DNA from 4 places in the Paenibacillus sp. FSL R5-0475 genome. Region 1 is predicted to be linked to each of the others. Evidence: riboswitches for the same ligand, from Rfam matches in the RefSeq annotation. Region 1 holds a riboswitch; each other region holds the start of a gene.
The links. A riboswitch is a leader RNA that binds a small molecule or an ion and turns the genes downstream of it on or off. The one in region 1 is predicted to bind cyclic di-GMP.

Region 1 (4,183 bases):
TTCATGGTAAGGTCGCCATAAGACTGGAACTCCGGCATCACGCAGCTGTCCCAAATAGCCAGCGATCTCGTCTAGATCAGAGATTAGACTCTTATACTGAGCCGTCCCAGGCGTAACATAAGTATTAAACTTCTCTTGACTGAGACTTCTGTTTACATTGGACCACTCCGGAGAAGTCCCCGGCAAACTCTGATGGAATGTCATGGCTACAATGCCACCCTCTTGATGCCACTCCATTGCACTGTCTATAACAGCTTGTCGCTGTTCTGCGATCGTCCCTTCGGGTTGATTATTAATTGCCCCCAATTCATAACCATGTAGAACGGCATTTTGTCCCGATGTATTCTTCAGCTTATGAACCAGTTCATCTGGACTTTCTAGATAATCGTGCTGGCCAGACAGGATTCCTTTGCCACGTAGATTCACCAAAGTACTCAGCAGTTGCTTGGCTTCTTCAGAAGCTGATGGATTGCTTGGTATAGCCGGAGGAAGAGCGGAAGAAACACTCATAGCCTTCGGAAGACCCTTAACCTCTCCCCAAGGCAGCAAGGAAAAAATAATAAACACCGGTAATATAGTAAACAACAATCTGTTTTGCTTATAATATTTACGCAAATAAATCCTCCTTTCGGTAGCTGTACTGCCTCCACAGGTGCTAAATAAACATACCTGTTATCGGACAATCGTCTTCTGACCTAATGAGGACTATAGCTTAGTAGCTCTGCAATAACGCAGAGCCACTAAGGATCGACCTTTAATTTTCATCAATCAGGAGACATCCGGAAGATAAAGTGCACTTGCTGGAACTGTCTCTTTAGCTTGACTAGCACTTTCCCACATCAAGCGGACTCTCGCATCGCCTTCATTTTCGTAATACTCCACCTTGATATCGTATAGCTGGCCAGCCTTCAGCGTTATATTACCCTTACGCTCAGTACCACTTTGCTTAGTCCAACTATCAATCACGGATTGCCCATTCACCCACACACGGATGCCATCATCTGAGGTAGTGTAAAATGTATATTGCTCATCATATAATGGCTTAATTTTACCGCTCCAACGTATGGAGAAACGATCAACCCCGAGGGCGGCATCCGGCGATCCTTGCCGCCAATTGAAATCGATAATTGCATCAGTTCTAGTAAGAGCTGCTGTTCCCGATAGCTGTATGTTGTTGTAATATTCTCCTGCAAGCCCCTTCACAAGAGGAATTGCTGCCTCACCCTCTTCTTCGGGAGGTGCCGGCGCTGGTGCAGCGCTAGGTGTCGGTACCAGACTAGTATTTAATTTATCTCTAGTTAAGGTATAGTTGCTATTCATAAATGTTTTAATTGTATCTGCACTATTATTCTCGTAAAGCATTTTTCCCCAGCTCATCATATACGTCCATTTACTTTGTGATTGCTGAAGCTTCTCCAGATTAGGCATTTCACCATTCTCCCCGATCGCAATCGGTTTGCCTGCGGCTAGACTCAACAAGCTGTCATAGTATTTTTGCTGGTAATCATTTTCGTATATATCTGCTGCCAGAATATCTACTTTATCAGCACCTGGATAAGTTAGCGCATAAGGATCTGACCAAACATTGGGAGCATTCGGACTCCATACCCATAACAAATTATTTAATTTATGAACGTTAACAAAACGGTCATACATAATATTCCAAAGTTTAGAAAAGTTATTTTTCTTCCCCCACCAGAACCAGTTCCCGTTCATTTCATGATAGGGTCTCCAAAGCACCGGAACATTGGCATCGCGCAAGCTTTTTAAAGAGACTGCCACCTTATCAAGTTCAGCGATCAGATTGTTATATTGCTTGGTACCCGGTGTAACGTAACTATCGAACTCATTCTGACTAAGTGTTTTTTTTACATTATCCCAGTCATAAGAGGTGCCCGGCAGGTTAGCATGAAAAGTCATAGCTACGATCCCGCCCGCTTTATTCCAGTTGATGGCGCTGTTCACCACATTTTGACGCTGCCAGGCCATCGTTCCTTCTGACTGACCGCTGATCGCGCCCAGTTCATAACCGTGAAGAGCGGCATATTGTCCGCTGGTTCCCTTCAGCATATTGTTAATTTCATCTGGACTTTCTAAATAGTCATGTTGACCAGCAATAATACCTTTTCCTGAGATCGAGTAAAAATAGTTAAGCAGCTTTACGGCTTCAGGTGAGGCTCCTGGGGTAACTGGCGTTCCAGAATTTGAAGCAGCTATGACAACAGACGGCGAAATTCCAACAGTAAGCGGAAGTGCAGTCAGAAACAAGACGAGTGACAGAAATGCGCCAAATAATCGATACGTACGGTAAGCTTTCAAAATAATCTCCCTTTCGGTAGCCAGGCTGCCACTCTTTCGAAGGCCCTATAGCTTTGCGTCCCTACCTTTCGATAGGTTTGCCTTTTCAATTTAAGAGAAATAATCTCTCTTACCGTAAGTATCGACGACAATTAATGATATATTTAGTGTTTTTATGACTTTTTTTGATAATTGAGTCAATTTACCTGTTTCAAGAAATTTTGGATTGGTTAAATAGATAGGTTAGACCTATGAAATGAATTGTTGTAGTTCTATATCATTCCAGTCTAAAGTAATACGAATGTTATCTTCTTCTACTAATTCAGAACCCGTCTGTACCTCTATAAACTCGACATCCGTCAAAGCAAGGATCGCGTGCTTCGTTCCTTCCGGTATACGTACCACGTCCCCAGCCTTCACATTATGTTTTTTCTCATTCAGAACAATACTTGCTTCGCCGCTGACGATTGTCCAAATTTCACTACGCTTGCGATGTAATTGATAGCTGATATTATTCCCCTCGGATATAAAAATCCGTTTGGTCAGCACTTCATTGCCTTCATCATATTTCACATAATCAATAACTTTGTAATGGCCCCAGCGGCGTTCCTCGTACATCGGTCTTTGTTCAAAGGTCTTCAGCACTTCTTTAATCCGTGGGCTCTCAGCTTTATGGGTAACTAGAATCCCATCCGGGCTAGCCGCAATGATCAGATCCTTCGCACCAATTACCGTAATCGGAATATCCAGCTCATTAATCAAGCAAGTCCCCTCAGAATCCGCCGTCACAAAACCTTTTCCTACATGCTTGCTGCTCATTTCCTCTGTCAGCGTATTCCACGTTCCAAGATCCTTCCAGAATCCATCATACGGCTGTACTACAATATGTTCTTCTTTCTCCACCACTTCATAATCAAAGCTGATGGAAGACAATAGCTTATACTGCTTCTGCAATTCTTCATATCCTAAAGGCAACCCTTTACGCTGCAAAATATCTAACAAGTACCCTAAGCGGAAGGCAAACACTCCACAATTCCACAAGGCATTTTGCTCGATGAGCTGTTCTGCTTGTATACGGTCTGGTTTCTCTTGAAAGTGACTCACCTTCATAAAACCATTTCCCCCCGCCTCTTCGGTGGTAGGAATAATATATCCGTATTTCTCTGAGGCATGTTCAGGAACAACACCCATTAGTGCCAGATTTGCTCCACTTTCCAGCATGGTCCCCTCAAGCATAGCTATGGTATCGAAAAAGGATGCTTCTACATAAGGGTCAACAGGCAATATTGCTACCGTTTCCGCTGGAGAAACACCTGCCACTGAATAAAGATAGGTAGCTGTTAAGGCGATAGCCGGAAAAGTATCCCGACGCTCCGGTTCAACGATAATCGGCACATGACTTCCCAGCTGGCTTTGTATCATTTCTACTTGGCCACGGCCGGTGGCCAGATAAGATGATTCTGCCATCCCTGCTTCCTCCAGCTGTCTCCAGACACGTTGTACCATGGATTCTGGTTCACCCTGAGGGCTTTCAAGTACCTTTAGAAATTGCTTTGAACGTGAGTCGTTGGACAACGGCCATAACCGTTTACCTGAACCGCCTGATAGAAGTACCATTTTCATAGAATGAACCCTCCTTAATATATGGAAATGAGCATAATTGAATTGTTATCAAAACGTATAGCTTCCGCTTAGCCTTAGTTCGAGCGGATGCATTTTTAAAAAAATTTATTAGGTATGAACCACTCCAAGGGATTTTGGACTTCCGATCGCTGTTATCCTCAGATTTCCTGATTTGAACCGCCGCCAGCGGTAGAAATCCGAGGATAAAGGCGAACACTCCGTTTCTACAGTTCCAAATTCCCTTTCCGTTCTTTACCTAACC
Region 2 (4,183 bases), 640 kb from region 1:
TTAAAGGTGGCGAATAATATGCGGATTAAAAAAATGGTCAACAATACATTATCGAGCATCATGCTTGTGATATTCATTCTGCTGGTGGTAGCCGTAGTTTTATCAAAGGCCTCCGGCGGTGAACCTGCCTTCTTCGGATACCAGATCAAATCGGTACTCTCAGGTTCGATGGAACCAGGGATTCAAACCGGATCGATTGTCGCTTTAAAACCCGGAGGAGATATGAATCGCTTCAAAAAAGGCGATGTGATCACCTTTAGAAATGAAGAAAACCTGCTCATTACTCACCGTGTTGTAGAAGCAACAATGAATAACGCTACCGGTGAAGCCATGTATCGCACGAAAGGTGATAACAATGATGCACCTGATATGAACCCTACCAGTTCCACGAATGTTGTAGCTGAGTATACCGGGGTCACCGTACCTTATGTAGGTTACGCTATGAATTTCGCAGTTTCCAAAGCTGGAAGTGTTGTGCTCATGATCGTACCAGGCTTGATGCTCCTGCTCTATGCCCTGTATTCATCATGGAAGGCTGTAGCTGCACTCGAAAAGAAAAATGCTGCTATACTTCCCACCTCTCCACCTCCAACTGAAATACAGTAATCCGTTGATTGTCCGCTTCCGCTTACGAACCGGAAGTTACAATATATAACTTTTATAAAAAAACCACAAAAACCGAGGAGGAATTTTAATTATGGGTATCAAAAAAACATTGGGTCTTGGCGTAGCATCTGCAGCACTGGGTTTATCATTGATTGGTGGAGGAACTTTCGCTTACTTTAGCGACACTGCACAAAGCACCGCTACATTCGCAGCAGGTACACTGGATTTGAACTCTGATCCTTCTGTTATCGTTGATTTGAAGGATCTGAAGCCAGGCGATACGATCAAAAGAGACTTCAAACTAAAAAATGACGGTACACTTGATATCGGTTCGATCCTCCTCAAAACAGCTACCTCTATTAATGATGTAGGTGGTAACAACGGCGCTAACGATTTGGCAAAATCCATCAAAGTTAAATTCCTGGTGAATAAAGATAAAAGCGGCATCTTACCTGGTAGTGAAGAGAAAGTAGTTTGGGAAACTACCCTAGCCGATTTGAAGACTCAGACACCGGATCTCGTAAAAAATACTGGACTTGATGCAATCTGGGGTACTAGCGAAGCATCTGGAATTAAGGCCGGCACAAATGATAGCTTCACCGTTCAATTCGAATTTGTTGATAACGGCCAAGAGCAAAACTACTTCCAAAAAGATTCATTAACTCTGACTTGGGATTTCGTAGGTAAGCAAACTGCTGGATCCGCTAAATAATCTAATAAGTCTTCCATTCGAAGAGCAGCAGATTCTTATTCCGGAAGCGGATAAGTAGATGCTGCTCTTCTCTTTACAATAAACTTTGTCGAATTTATCGATATTTGCTATACTAATAACAAAAATTACGGAGGGGCGTCAGCATAGTGGCACAAAATATGGGCCAACGTATCCAGCATCTCCGCCTAGAAAAGGGGTTATCCCTATCTGAGCTTGCGGACAGAGCGGATGTTGCTAAATCGTATCTTAGCAATGTGGAGAGAAACATCCAATCCAATCCTTCAATCCAGTTTATCGAAAAGATCGCCGATGCGCTTCAGGTATCCATCCACGCTTTGCTCTATGGAGAACCTAATGATGCTGAGGAGTCACCTTTAGATTCGGAATGGTTCCGATTGGTGCAGGAAGCTATGGCCTCAGGCATAAGCAAACGCGAATTCAAGGAGTTTCTGGACTACCAGAAATGGCGCCTTGATCATAAGGATTAATATTCCACCTGACCTGATAAGATCCTCTTCTACTCATACTATTAAACATAAGCGCCTTCGCCTCCTAACATGGACTGCGAAGGCGTTTGAATTCTAGCAGAATATAAGGACCAAGTCTGAAACTTATAGATTCTTATATAAAGAAAAAGAGCACAGCGAGTTATCGCTGTGCTCTTTTGATATCTAATGCTCTGAATGTATTACTGCACGGCTTGCACAGTCTTCTCATGAAAGAAGCGACGAATTTCATCTGCCTTTATGCCAGCCTTCTTAGCTGCTAATAATAAATGGACCCACTCTACGTCTAGATCAATGACCTGCTGTTCTCTGTTGCTTCCCTGGTTGGACTTGTCCAAAAAATCTCCTCCTAAGATTTTAGTCCCCAGGCAATCCGGCTGTCATAGTATTTCTACCTTAGACCCGCGACTTTGTGCCCCTGCCTTTCGGCAGGTTTACCTTTTACTGGACCCTTTACACGAAAGGATCTACTTTGAATATATGAAAATCGCTAACTGCAATAACATTATACTATACTAAAGTGGAAAAGTGTGTCGATTTCTGATTAGTTTTTCCATTAAAAAACAAAAAATAGAAGCTCTTTTGTGCGATATCTTGTCCTTTTAACACGATACTCGTCCTATTCATAAAATTAATTAAGCCGATAGAATGATACTTCCTTCCCTATTAGTTAAAAATAAGGATATTAGAATCATTTTAGTGGGCCTTAGGAATGGGTAATGAGAAGAAACAGCGTTCTTTTCATTAGAACAAGCTAACCCATACCATTTTGCGAACGTATTGGACGAAAGAATGAATTGATTACACGTGTGGAAAGTAGCACAATAAGATGAGAAATGAAACCGCAATCATCACAGCTCCAGTAAGCGTTGACACAAAATGTCACGTATGGAGTTCATCCGTTAAGGAGGATGTATTCATGGCAGCCAAAGAGCCCTATAACGAATCCATTTGGAGTAAGTATTACGGACCCAATTTAGGCTACATTCAAGAAAGATATGAACAGTTTGTGAAAGATCCTTCCACCGTAGAGAATAATTATCGCGAGCTTTTTACAAATTCGGGTCCCCCACCCCTAACACCGGATAGCGAACCGGCTCCACAGCCTCGCATTTCGGGAGACACCGAATGGCTTAGAAAGGCAGTAAGAGCTTCCAAGCTAATCGCTAATATTCGTATATATGGCCATATGGCCGCTGATATTGATCCGCTTGAGCGCGATCACAATCCCATGGCTAAATATCTTGAACTCGAAACCTATGAGCTGACTCGTGAGGATCTGCTCGCACTACCTGCCACGCTCATTTGGGAGAATGCGCCGAATGATGTGCATACCGGATGGGATGCAGTTCAGCGTATGCGTCAGGCTTACACCAAGACAATCGCCTATGAATTCGGGCATGTGCATGAAGAACAAGAACTGAAATGGTTGAACAGACAGGCAGAATCCACAAGCTCACCAGCGCCTTTAAATAATGCAGAACGTAAAGAGCTGCTAAACCGCCTGATCCAAGTAGAGCAATTCGAAACCTTCCTTCACAAAACCTTTGTGGGTCAGAAGCGTTTCAGTTTGGAAGGCAATGACGCTCTCGTACCGATGCTGGATGAAATCGTACGCGCTGCTGCGCATGACGGCGCAGAGCATATTCTGATGGGCATGGCGCATCGTGGTCGCCTCAACGTTCTTGCACATATTTTGGGCAAACCTTATGACATTATATTTTCAGAGTTTCATCATTCTCCGAACAAGGAGCTTTTCCCTTCCGAAGGCTCTACAGGCATTAACTATGGCTGGACGGGTGATGTGAAATACCATCTGGGTGCAGACCGCGCTGTCCGTGAAGGAGAAACGGTACGCACAAGAATAACACTAGCGAATAACCCAAGTCACTTGGAATTCGTCAATCCTGTCGTGGAAGGCTTCACTCGTGCTGCTCAAGAAGATCGGAGCACAGCCGGATTGCCGAAGATTGATACCAGTAAAGCTATGGCGGTACTGATGCATGGCGATGCTGCTTTTCCAGGTGAAGGGATTGTTGCAGAAACACTTAATATTGGCAAACTTCAAGGTTATCAGAATGGCGGGACGATCCATATCATTGTTAATAACCGGATCGGCTTTACGACAGAAAGCGAAGACTCCCGTTCAACGCATTATGCAAGTGACATCGCCAAAGGATATGAAATTCCAATTATCCATGTCAATGCTGATGATCCTGAGGCCTGTATATCAGCCGTTCGTTTAGCTAGTGCATATCGCAATCAATTCAAAAAGGATTTCGTTATTGATCTCATCGGCTATCGTCGTCATGGACATAACGAAATGGATGATCCTGAAACTACACAACCTATCGTGTAC
Region 3 (4,183 bases), 350 kb from region 1:
AAACTCTCGTGGTGTGACGGGCGGTGTGTACAAGACCCGGGAACGTATTCACCGCGGCATGCTGATCCGCGATTACTAGCAATTCCGACTTCATGCAGGCGAGTTGCAGCCTGCAATCCGAACTGAGACCGGCTTTGATGGGATTGGCTTCACCTCGCGGTTTCGCTTCCCGTTGTACCGGCCATTGTAGTACGTGTGTAGCCCAGGTCATAAGGGGCATGATGATTTGACGTCATCCCCACCTTCCTCCGGTTTGTCACCGGCAGTCACTCTAGAGTGCCCAGCTTAACCTGCTGGCAACTAAAGTTAAGGGTTGCGCTCGTTGCGGGACTTAACCCAACATCTCACGACACGAGCTGACGACAACCATGCACCACCTGTCTCCTCTGTCCCGAAGGCCGCCACTATCTCTAGTGGATTCAGAGGGATGTCAAGACCTGGTAAGGTTCTTCGCGTTGCTTCGAATTAAACCACATACTCCACTGCTTGTGCGGGTCCCCGTCAATTCCTTTGAGTTTCAGTCTTGCGACCGTACTCCCCAGGCGGAGTGCTTACTGTGTTAACTTCGGCACCAAGGGTATCGAAACCCCTAACACCTAGCACTCATCGTTTACGGCGTGGACTACCAGGGTATCTAATCCTGTTTGCTCCCCACGCTTTCGCGCCTCAGCGTCAGTTACAGCCCAGAAAGTCGCCTTCGCCACTGGTGTTCCTCCACATATCTACGCATTTCACCGCTACACGTGGAATTCCACTTTCCTCTTCTGTACTCAAGTCACCCAGTTTCCAGTGCGACCTCAGGTTGAGCCCAAGGTTTAAACACCAGACTTAAATGACCGCCTGCGCGCGCTTTACGCCCAATAATTCCGGACAACGCTTGCCCCCTACGTATTACCGCGGCTGCTGGCACGTAGTTAGCCGGGGCTTTCTTCTCAGGTACCGTCACTCCGATAGCAGTTACTCTACCGGACGTTCTTCCCTGGCAACAGAGCTTTACGATCCGAAAACCTTCATCACTCACGCGGCGTTGCTCCGTCAGACTTTCGTCCATTGCGGAAGATTCCCTACTGCTGCCTCCCGTAGGAGTCTGGGCCGTGTCTCAGTCCCAGTGTGGCCGTTCACCCTCTCAGGTCGGCTACGCATCGTCGCCTTGGTGGGCCGTTACCCCACCAACTAGCTAATGCGCCGCAGGCCCATCCCTCAGTGACAGATTGCTCCGTCTTTCATTCTTTCTTCAGGAGAAAAAAGAAATTATCCGGTATTAGCTACCGTTTCCGGTAGTTATCCCAGTCTAAGGGGCAGGTTGCCTACGTGTTACTCACCCGTCCGCCGCTAAGTTATTTTGAAAGCAAGCTTTCAAAATAACTCCGCTCGACTTGCATGTATTAGGCACGCCGCCAGCGTTCGTCCTGAGCCAGGATCAAACTCTCCAATTAGTATTGAAAAGAGCGATATGCTCATTTTGAAACATCTGACGAGAAAATTAATTCTCTAATTTCGGATATCACTTTCGTGATTTCCTACTCACTCGTTGTTCAGTTTTCAAAGATCAAGTTCTCGTTGGCGCCGTTTAATGTCTCAGCAGCAACTCTTATAATATATCATGTTGTTCTCAGTAATGCAAGCTTTATTTTTCGAAAGCCGTTTATATAACTCTCTCAAACATTGCCTGTACGCTGTCTAACAACGCTTAACTATAATAACCTATCTATTCATAGAAAAGCAACCCCTAATAGAAAAATAAACAACTAGCTTAATAATTAAGCTGGTTGTTTATTTAATAGAGTTATGAATCTAGCGATGCAAATTAATAGTATTTTGCTGCAGTATACTTACTTGAAGCCTTAATAAAATCCGTATTCTTCTTACTCTTCGCTGACGATGCATCTACCGTTGTATCAATAGTAACCCATTTCCCATCCATCAACACTTCATTCCATGCATGGTATTGCGTAACGTAGCTAGTATTCCCCATCACCAATTTAGCAGGCACATCTACACTACGCAGCATTGCGGCAAAAAGAGAAGCATAGTCATAGCAGATTCCTTTTTTAGTATTCAAAGTGTTGTTAATGTTCGGAATGTAATCTGTTGTTACATTATTAGCAAGAGAATAATCGTATTGTACATTAGCAACTATATAGTTATAGATTGCCTTAACTTTCTCTTCATCTGTTGTTTTGCCTTTTGTAAGCTCTTTTGCCTTAAGGATCGCTTTATCAGAAGAACTCCATTTCACATTCTGTACGGAGCCCAAATATACGGAATTCGAGTCACTCATGGTTACGTCTACTACTTCGGAATATAACGCTTTGTATTTATTGCCGGTTGTGTTCTCAAGAACAGAAACCTTATAAGTACCATTACCTTGTTGTAAAGGGAAGTCCTCAGCTTGTCCAGAAGCATATAAGTTATATGTATAGCTGCTGTTGTCTTTAGTGATCATGAGTTTGATTCTTTTATCTTTCGGAATATCATAGTTAATTCCAATAACACCTTGAGCCACTTTCGATGTAATCAACCAGCTTGCATCTACACTTGCGGCTTGAGCTGTGCTTACCGGAACCGCAGTAATCAGTACGAACAGCGCCACCATCATAAAATAAACCTTTTTCACGGATAAAACCCCTTTCGGTAGCTGGCTGCCATCCTTTCGGGAAGGCCCTTTAGCTTTGCGTCCCTACCTTTCGATAGGTTTGCCGTTATCGTATAAGCTCTATCTGTTCTAATTTCACTAGACAAATTAAGAGAATCAGTCCAAGTAGAAATATGAATCTAAGATTCTTATATATTTTATAAAAACAAAAAAAGCCTCTTCATTCGGTAACTGGCTGCCATCCTTACGGGAAGGCCCTTTAGCTTTGCGTCCCTACCTTTCGATAGGTTTGCCGTTTATCGTGTTTAGCTTTTATAGTCTTATACTACCATATTTATCCTCGTAAACAAGAACAAAATTGCTAGATTTACTATTATTTTATAGTTATTTCTCTGTATTTGAATTCTCTTGTTATTTCTCGTCAACGATTAGGAAAGCTTGGCATGAACAATCAAACGATGTGTAGGATCTACTAGTGGGTCACACGTAATTAGAGTAAGAATTTTATCTTTGTTATTCCCGTCTAGAACAGACACATCACTAGGAAGTACAACAGAAATATCATAAACCTCGTAATTATAAGTCTGATCGCTAGTCTTTACCGTAATCGTATCCCCAATCACAACCTCATTCAATCTGTTAAACAATCTGCCCGTAGTTCTAGCTCTATGTGCAGCTATTGCGGCGTTCCCTATTTCTCCTATTGGAGTTGTTTCTTTCATATGGGCCGCGGCATGCTTCATATTCGCTTTAGTAGCCCCTTCTAATACAGGCAGCTTCAGATCGATCTTATCGATCTCAATTAATGCGATAACTTTGCCACCCACTTCAATTTCTGGTTCCGGCTTTTCTGTTTCTTGCGGCTGTGCTTGTGCATCTAGAGCTGATTCCTCCGCTAGTAGCTGAGTGACCTCGGCATATCTGCTCTTCAGATCAGGTGGTGGAGTACTTTCACTGGTGCTCAGTTCAGCCGATTCTAATAGCTTATCCTGCTGCCAGTCGTTATACCATTCGTTAGCTTTTGGATAGAGCATGATAAGGATCCCCGCCAGTATGAGCACATACGAGAATTTACGCATGATTTTCACCTCCGTAGATTGTTCTACTGAACTTTAGAATACCCATTTACGACTTCCGAAGAAGTTAATGATCACCGTCACAAACGTTACTAATACCTTAGAGATCAACACTTGAATGCCTAGTTTGTCAGTCAACAGATGCATTAGCAACAGCGATATTCCGAGTACTACCAGATTCAGTACGATAAACTTCAGCAACTGCGTCTTATCAAAACCCTCTTTATTGCCACGATCACGATCCTTGAAGGTTACTTTTTTATTCAAAATAAAGCTGTTCGCTGTCCCTGCACTATAAGAAATCACCTGTGCCAACGCATATACCATCCCAAGTGAGTTCAGTAATGTAAAGATTACGAAATCAATGAGGGTATTTACCAGACCTACAGCATTAAATTTGAGAAACTGTATGAAAGCAGTCCGAAAGTTCTTATCTGACATCTTTGTAATCCTTCCGGCGATCCACTTCTTCTTCGTCACGATATCCTATAGTCTCACTGACAATATACAA
Region 4 (4,183 bases), 520 kb from region 1:
TGATTCAAACATGGAGGATACACCAATGAAAACACTTATTGTCGTCACGCACCCAAACATCGAAACATCCGTCGTTAATAAACGCTGGATCGAAGAACTCCGTAAATATCCAGACAAATATACGTTGCACGAGCTGTACAAAGCCTATCCCGATGAAAAAATCAACGTGGAAAAGGAACAACAGCTGATTGAAGCGCATGATAAGCTCGTCTTACAATTCCCTGTCTACTGGTTTAGTAGTCCACCTCTGCTTAAAAAGTGGCTGGACGAAGTATTTACTTACGGATGGGCATATGGCTCGAAGAGTGATAAATTAAGAAATCGAAAAATCGCATTAGCTGTAACTGCCGGAGGAAGTGCAAAAGACTTTAGTGAAGAAGGTAAACTCGGCTACGGGCTTGACCGTATTTTATCTCCCTTTGACACGACTTTTTTGTATTGCAACGCTGATTATCGTTCCTTCTATGCCATTTATGGCACGGAATCTGAGACGGTAGGAAGTACGGATTACTTAAATAAATTGGATATCAGTTCGCAAGGCTATGTTGAATTTATCGAAAATATGTAATTAGATTTGAAGCAAAAAGCAGCATTTTCATTAATGGAAATGCTGCTTTTGTCATAAGTTGTCGTTAAATCGTAAAAGGTATGGTTATCTCTTGCGCGGCTGGAACGAAGTTTTTCTCTCCCCAAGTGCACATCATATCCAGCACCGGAATAAGCGATTGGCCCTTCTCGGTCAAGGAATACTCAACTTTAGGGGGAATCTGGGGGAATTCCTCGCGCCTGACGAGACAGTCGGCTTCCAGTTCTTTCAACATAACGCTTAATGTCTTAAAAGGTATTGTACCGATACCCCGTTGCAGTTCATTGAACCGCACGATCTTGTTTTCAGAGAGATAGTAGAGAATAGTCATTTTATATTTACCACTAATAATAGACAAGGTGTAGCCAAAGCTAGTGTCCTTCTGTTGAATGCCAGGCGGTATACAGATTTCATCACTCATGGGCTATTACCCTCCTTCAGAAAATATTCAACGAAAAGGCAAACGCCTGTTGTCGCTCCGTACTCAGGTCCCGACTTTATTATGTTTTACAACCTGCTATCAAGTCATCCTGTGAGAACGAATTCACTATATCATTTTGAAACAATTTGTTCAAAGCACTCGTGGCTAACTATCAATCGGTCGATTTTCTCTGTCGGCGAAGCGGGCCTCTTTGGTTGGAAATCAAAAGTGCCAAGCGGATAGCCTAAGCGACGAATTGAAGTTTTTAATGTAATTTTCATGTGAGCATCATCTTATTTTCAGGTTCAAGGTATATATTGAAGACACCAAACACCCCCCAGTGTTTTGTGGTATAAATCTCTCAGGTCTTGCCAACTCCCATGGTAAGGCCTATTTTTTTGTTCGCTAATTAAATGAGGGAGGGGGAGCTTCTTCGCTACTTCACTTAATCTGATACTGCTCTTCATAGCTCTTAAAAGATGAAATATCCAGACCGAGATATCTGCGCATATGAATGGCAGCTTGGGCAGCGACGATGTCGTTTAACAACAGCATTCGTTCATGGTATCCACGACATATAAATTTGGCTTCTATCCCCGTGTTAAGTCTGTTCTGCTCATAAACCTTGATTCCCCGTTTTCTCATCTCTGAACGAACATCTCTTAGATCTGTTGTAGCAACTGCTGCGGCTGTTTCAAGAACCTCCAGATAGGGGGTAGGTGTTCGTAAATGTGCAGATAGAATGGCGGAGTCCCGTTCGAAAGCTGATAAAATCATCGGAAGCAATAAATAAGATTTGACCAGCATGTTGTCCCTGCTTTCAGCTCTATTCATGAATCTCATCACCTCTAATGGGAACGTATATTCGTATTCTACCCCGATATTCCAAAAATAATCAATGGTATTTCTAAACAGCTAGTCCAATGTGATTGAATTCACAACTAAATTAGAAAGAATAAAATATATTAAAATTGTAATAATAAAAAATAATGCTTCAGACTTATATAAAGGGAGAATTAGGATGAAAGAGGAAGGAAGTCTCCACCGTGGAATGGTATTTGGTTTGATTCTAAGTATTCCATTATGGATATCGATATTAGGCTATATAAAGTTACTTTAAAATTGAAGGAAAACCTTTGTGTGAAGCGCCTTTAGGCGCTTTTTTTGTGCTTGCTTACGTGTATGAATATCAAAAGGAATTGATTGACAATTGTGGGGATGGAGCGCTAAACTATTATTAGTTCAAAAGTATTAAAAGTCATAGACGATTATTTAATAGGATGCTTAAAATGCTAGTTCTAATCCGCAAGTCAATACATATATTATCATGATAATAGCAAACCGCCTGAAAGGGTGGGACGCAAAGTCCAGGAGTCTAAAGTGTCTTAAATGCGCTATGACCGTCCGACTGCCATGAGAAGGGAATTCCACTTCTTTTTTGGCGGTCTTTTTTGTTGTTAGGTCCTTTAGAGTTTCTGGTAATTATTCTGATTAAATATAAATCATAGATTTAGGAGGTGTGCTTTTTGAAAAGAAGAATGAAACCGCTGCTAGCACTAATATTAGCGGGGATTTTGACAGTAGGTAGTGGTCTTTCTGGAGGTCATTTGGTAAATGCGGCTGGGGAGGTACTTCCCTATACTCCTACACCTGTGTTAGGTATTGCAGGGAATTTTAATACTTTTATTTTTGGGGATTTCAAACAATCTAATGATCAGGTTCATGGGCGCCTTGCGGCCAAAGGTAATATTACTTTGCAGAATTACGGCGTATCCAAGGATAATCCAGGTGGAGATGTTCTTATCGCTGGTAATGACATCAGTTTTACTAATGGGACTGTTCATGGAGCATCCGTTTATGGTGGTGTTTTTTCCAGCAACGGTGTAGATCTTAAAGAACCAGCGAGAAAAGGGACTCCTATTGATTTTGATGCTGAAGAGCAATTTCTTATTGGACGTTCTAATGAATTCTCTTCGCTTGCTACAATAGGAACTTTCAAAAAGGAATATGGGAAAATAACGATTGATGCTCCGGAACCATTTAACGTTCTTAATCTTAGTGCTGCCGATTTCGCTGGTGCTAATGGCTTACAGTTTAATATTGCAAATAGCGCCACAGTTATCATTAACGTTAGCGGAAGTTCAGTTAACATTCCAAGCTTTCAAATCTGGGGAGGTAGCCCTAACAAGGTATTATTTAATTTTTATGAAGCTAGCACTGTTGACATTGGAAGTTTAACAATAGAAGGAACTATCCTAGCTCCGCTTGCAAAAGTAACTTATAATTCCGGTGAACTGCATGGGACGCTGATTGCAAAGGGATTTGCTGGTGGGGTGCAGATGCATTGGTATCCATATGGAGGGGAAGAACCACCTCCGACACCAACGCCGACCGTGGCACCAACACCGACACCAACCGTGACGCCAACACCAACGCCAACCGTGACACCAACACCGACGCCGACCGTGACGCCAACACCAACGCCGACCGTGACGCCTACGCCGTGCGTGACACCGACACCGAAGCCAACACCAACGCCGAAGCCAACACACACACCGAAGCCAACACCAACGCCGAAGCCAACACACACACCAAAGCCAACACCGACACCGAAGCCGACACACACACCAAAGCCAACACACACACCAAAGCCAACACACACACCAACACCAACGCCGACCGTGACGCCAACACCAACGCCGACCGTGACGCCAACACCAACGCCGACCGTGACGCCAACACAAACGCCGACCGTGACGCCAACACCAACGCCGACCGTGACGCCAACACCAACGCCGACCGTGACGCCGACACCAACGCCGACCGTGACGCCAACACCAACGCCGACCGTGACGCCAACACCAACGCCGATCGTGACGCCAACACCAACGCCGACCGTGACGCCAACACCAACGCCGACCGTGACGCCAACACCAACGCCGACCGTGACGCCAACACCAACGCCGATCGTGACACCAACACCAACGCCGACCGTGACGCCAACACCAACGCCGACCGTGACGCCAACACCAACGCCGATCGTGACACCAACACCAACGCCGACCGTGACGCCAACACCAACGCCGACCGTGACGCCAACACCGACGCCGACCGTGACGCCAACACCAACGCCGACCGTGACACCAACACCAACGCCGACCGTGACACCAACACCA

Region 2: linked by a shared signal. The riboswitch ahead of MKX41_RS26530 (anti-repressor SinI family protein) and the one ahead of MKX41_RS29330 (glycosyl hydrolase) in region 1 are both predicted to bind cyclic di-GMP.
Region 3: linked by a shared signal. The riboswitch ahead of MKX41_RS27855 (transglutaminase-like domain-containing protein) and the one ahead of MKX41_RS29330 (glycosyl hydrolase) in region 1 are both predicted to bind cyclic di-GMP.
Region 4: linked by a shared signal. The riboswitch ahead of MKX41_RS27100 (choice-of-anchor A family protein) and the one ahead of MKX41_RS29330 (glycosyl hydrolase) in region 1 are both predicted to bind cyclic di-GMP.

The regions. Positions count from the first base shown of each region.
Region 1 is NZ_JBBORK010000001.1:6,568,971-6,573,153, reverse strand. It holds gene MKX41_RS29335 (glycosyl hydrolase) at 1-615, opposite strand, end outside; gene MKX41_RS29330 (glycosyl hydrolase) at 769-2,319, opposite strand; cyclic di-GMP riboswitch class I at 2,332-2,411, opposite strand; gene MKX41_RS29325 (sugar phosphate nucleotidyltransferase) at 2,548-3,921, opposite strand.
Region 2 is NZ_JBBORK010000001.1:5,923,998-5,928,180, reverse strand. It holds gene MKX41_RS26550 (hypothetical protein) at 1-17, shown strand, start outside; gene sipW (signal peptidase I SipW) at 19-606, shown strand; gene MKX41_RS26540 (TasA family protein) at 698-1,318, shown strand; gene MKX41_RS26535 (helix-turn-helix domain-containing protein) at 1,477-1,806, shown strand; gene MKX41_RS26530 (anti-repressor SinI family protein) at 2,007-2,162, opposite strand; cyclic di-GMP riboswitch class I at 2,189-2,273, opposite strand; gene MKX41_RS26525 (2-oxoglutarate dehydrogenase E1 component) at 2,744-4,183, shown strand, end outside.
Region 3 is NZ_JBBORK010000001.1:6,215,938-6,220,120, reverse strand. It holds rRNA gene MKX41_RS27860 (16S ribosomal RNA) at 1-1,436, opposite strand, end outside; gene MKX41_RS27855 (transglutaminase-like domain-containing protein) at 1,808-2,617, opposite strand; cyclic di-GMP riboswitch class I at 2,631-2,711, opposite strand; cyclic di-GMP riboswitch class I at 2,820-2,900, opposite strand; gene MKX41_RS27850 (class D sortase) at 3,025-3,675, opposite strand; gene MKX41_RS27845 (GtrA family protein) at 3,709-4,113, opposite strand; gene MKX41_RS27840 (glycosyltransferase family 2 protein) at 4,103-4,183, opposite strand, start outside.
Region 4 is NZ_JBBORK010000001.1:6,050,486-6,054,668, forward strand. It holds gene MKX41_RS27085 (NAD(P)H-dependent oxidoreductase) at 26-568, shown strand; gene MKX41_RS27090 (winged helix-turn-helix transcriptional regulator) at 633-1,007, opposite strand; gene MKX41_RS27095 (hypothetical protein) at 1,449-1,841, opposite strand; cyclic di-GMP riboswitch class I at 2,333-2,423, shown strand; gene MKX41_RS27100 (choice-of-anchor A family protein) at 2,534-4,183, shown strand, end outside.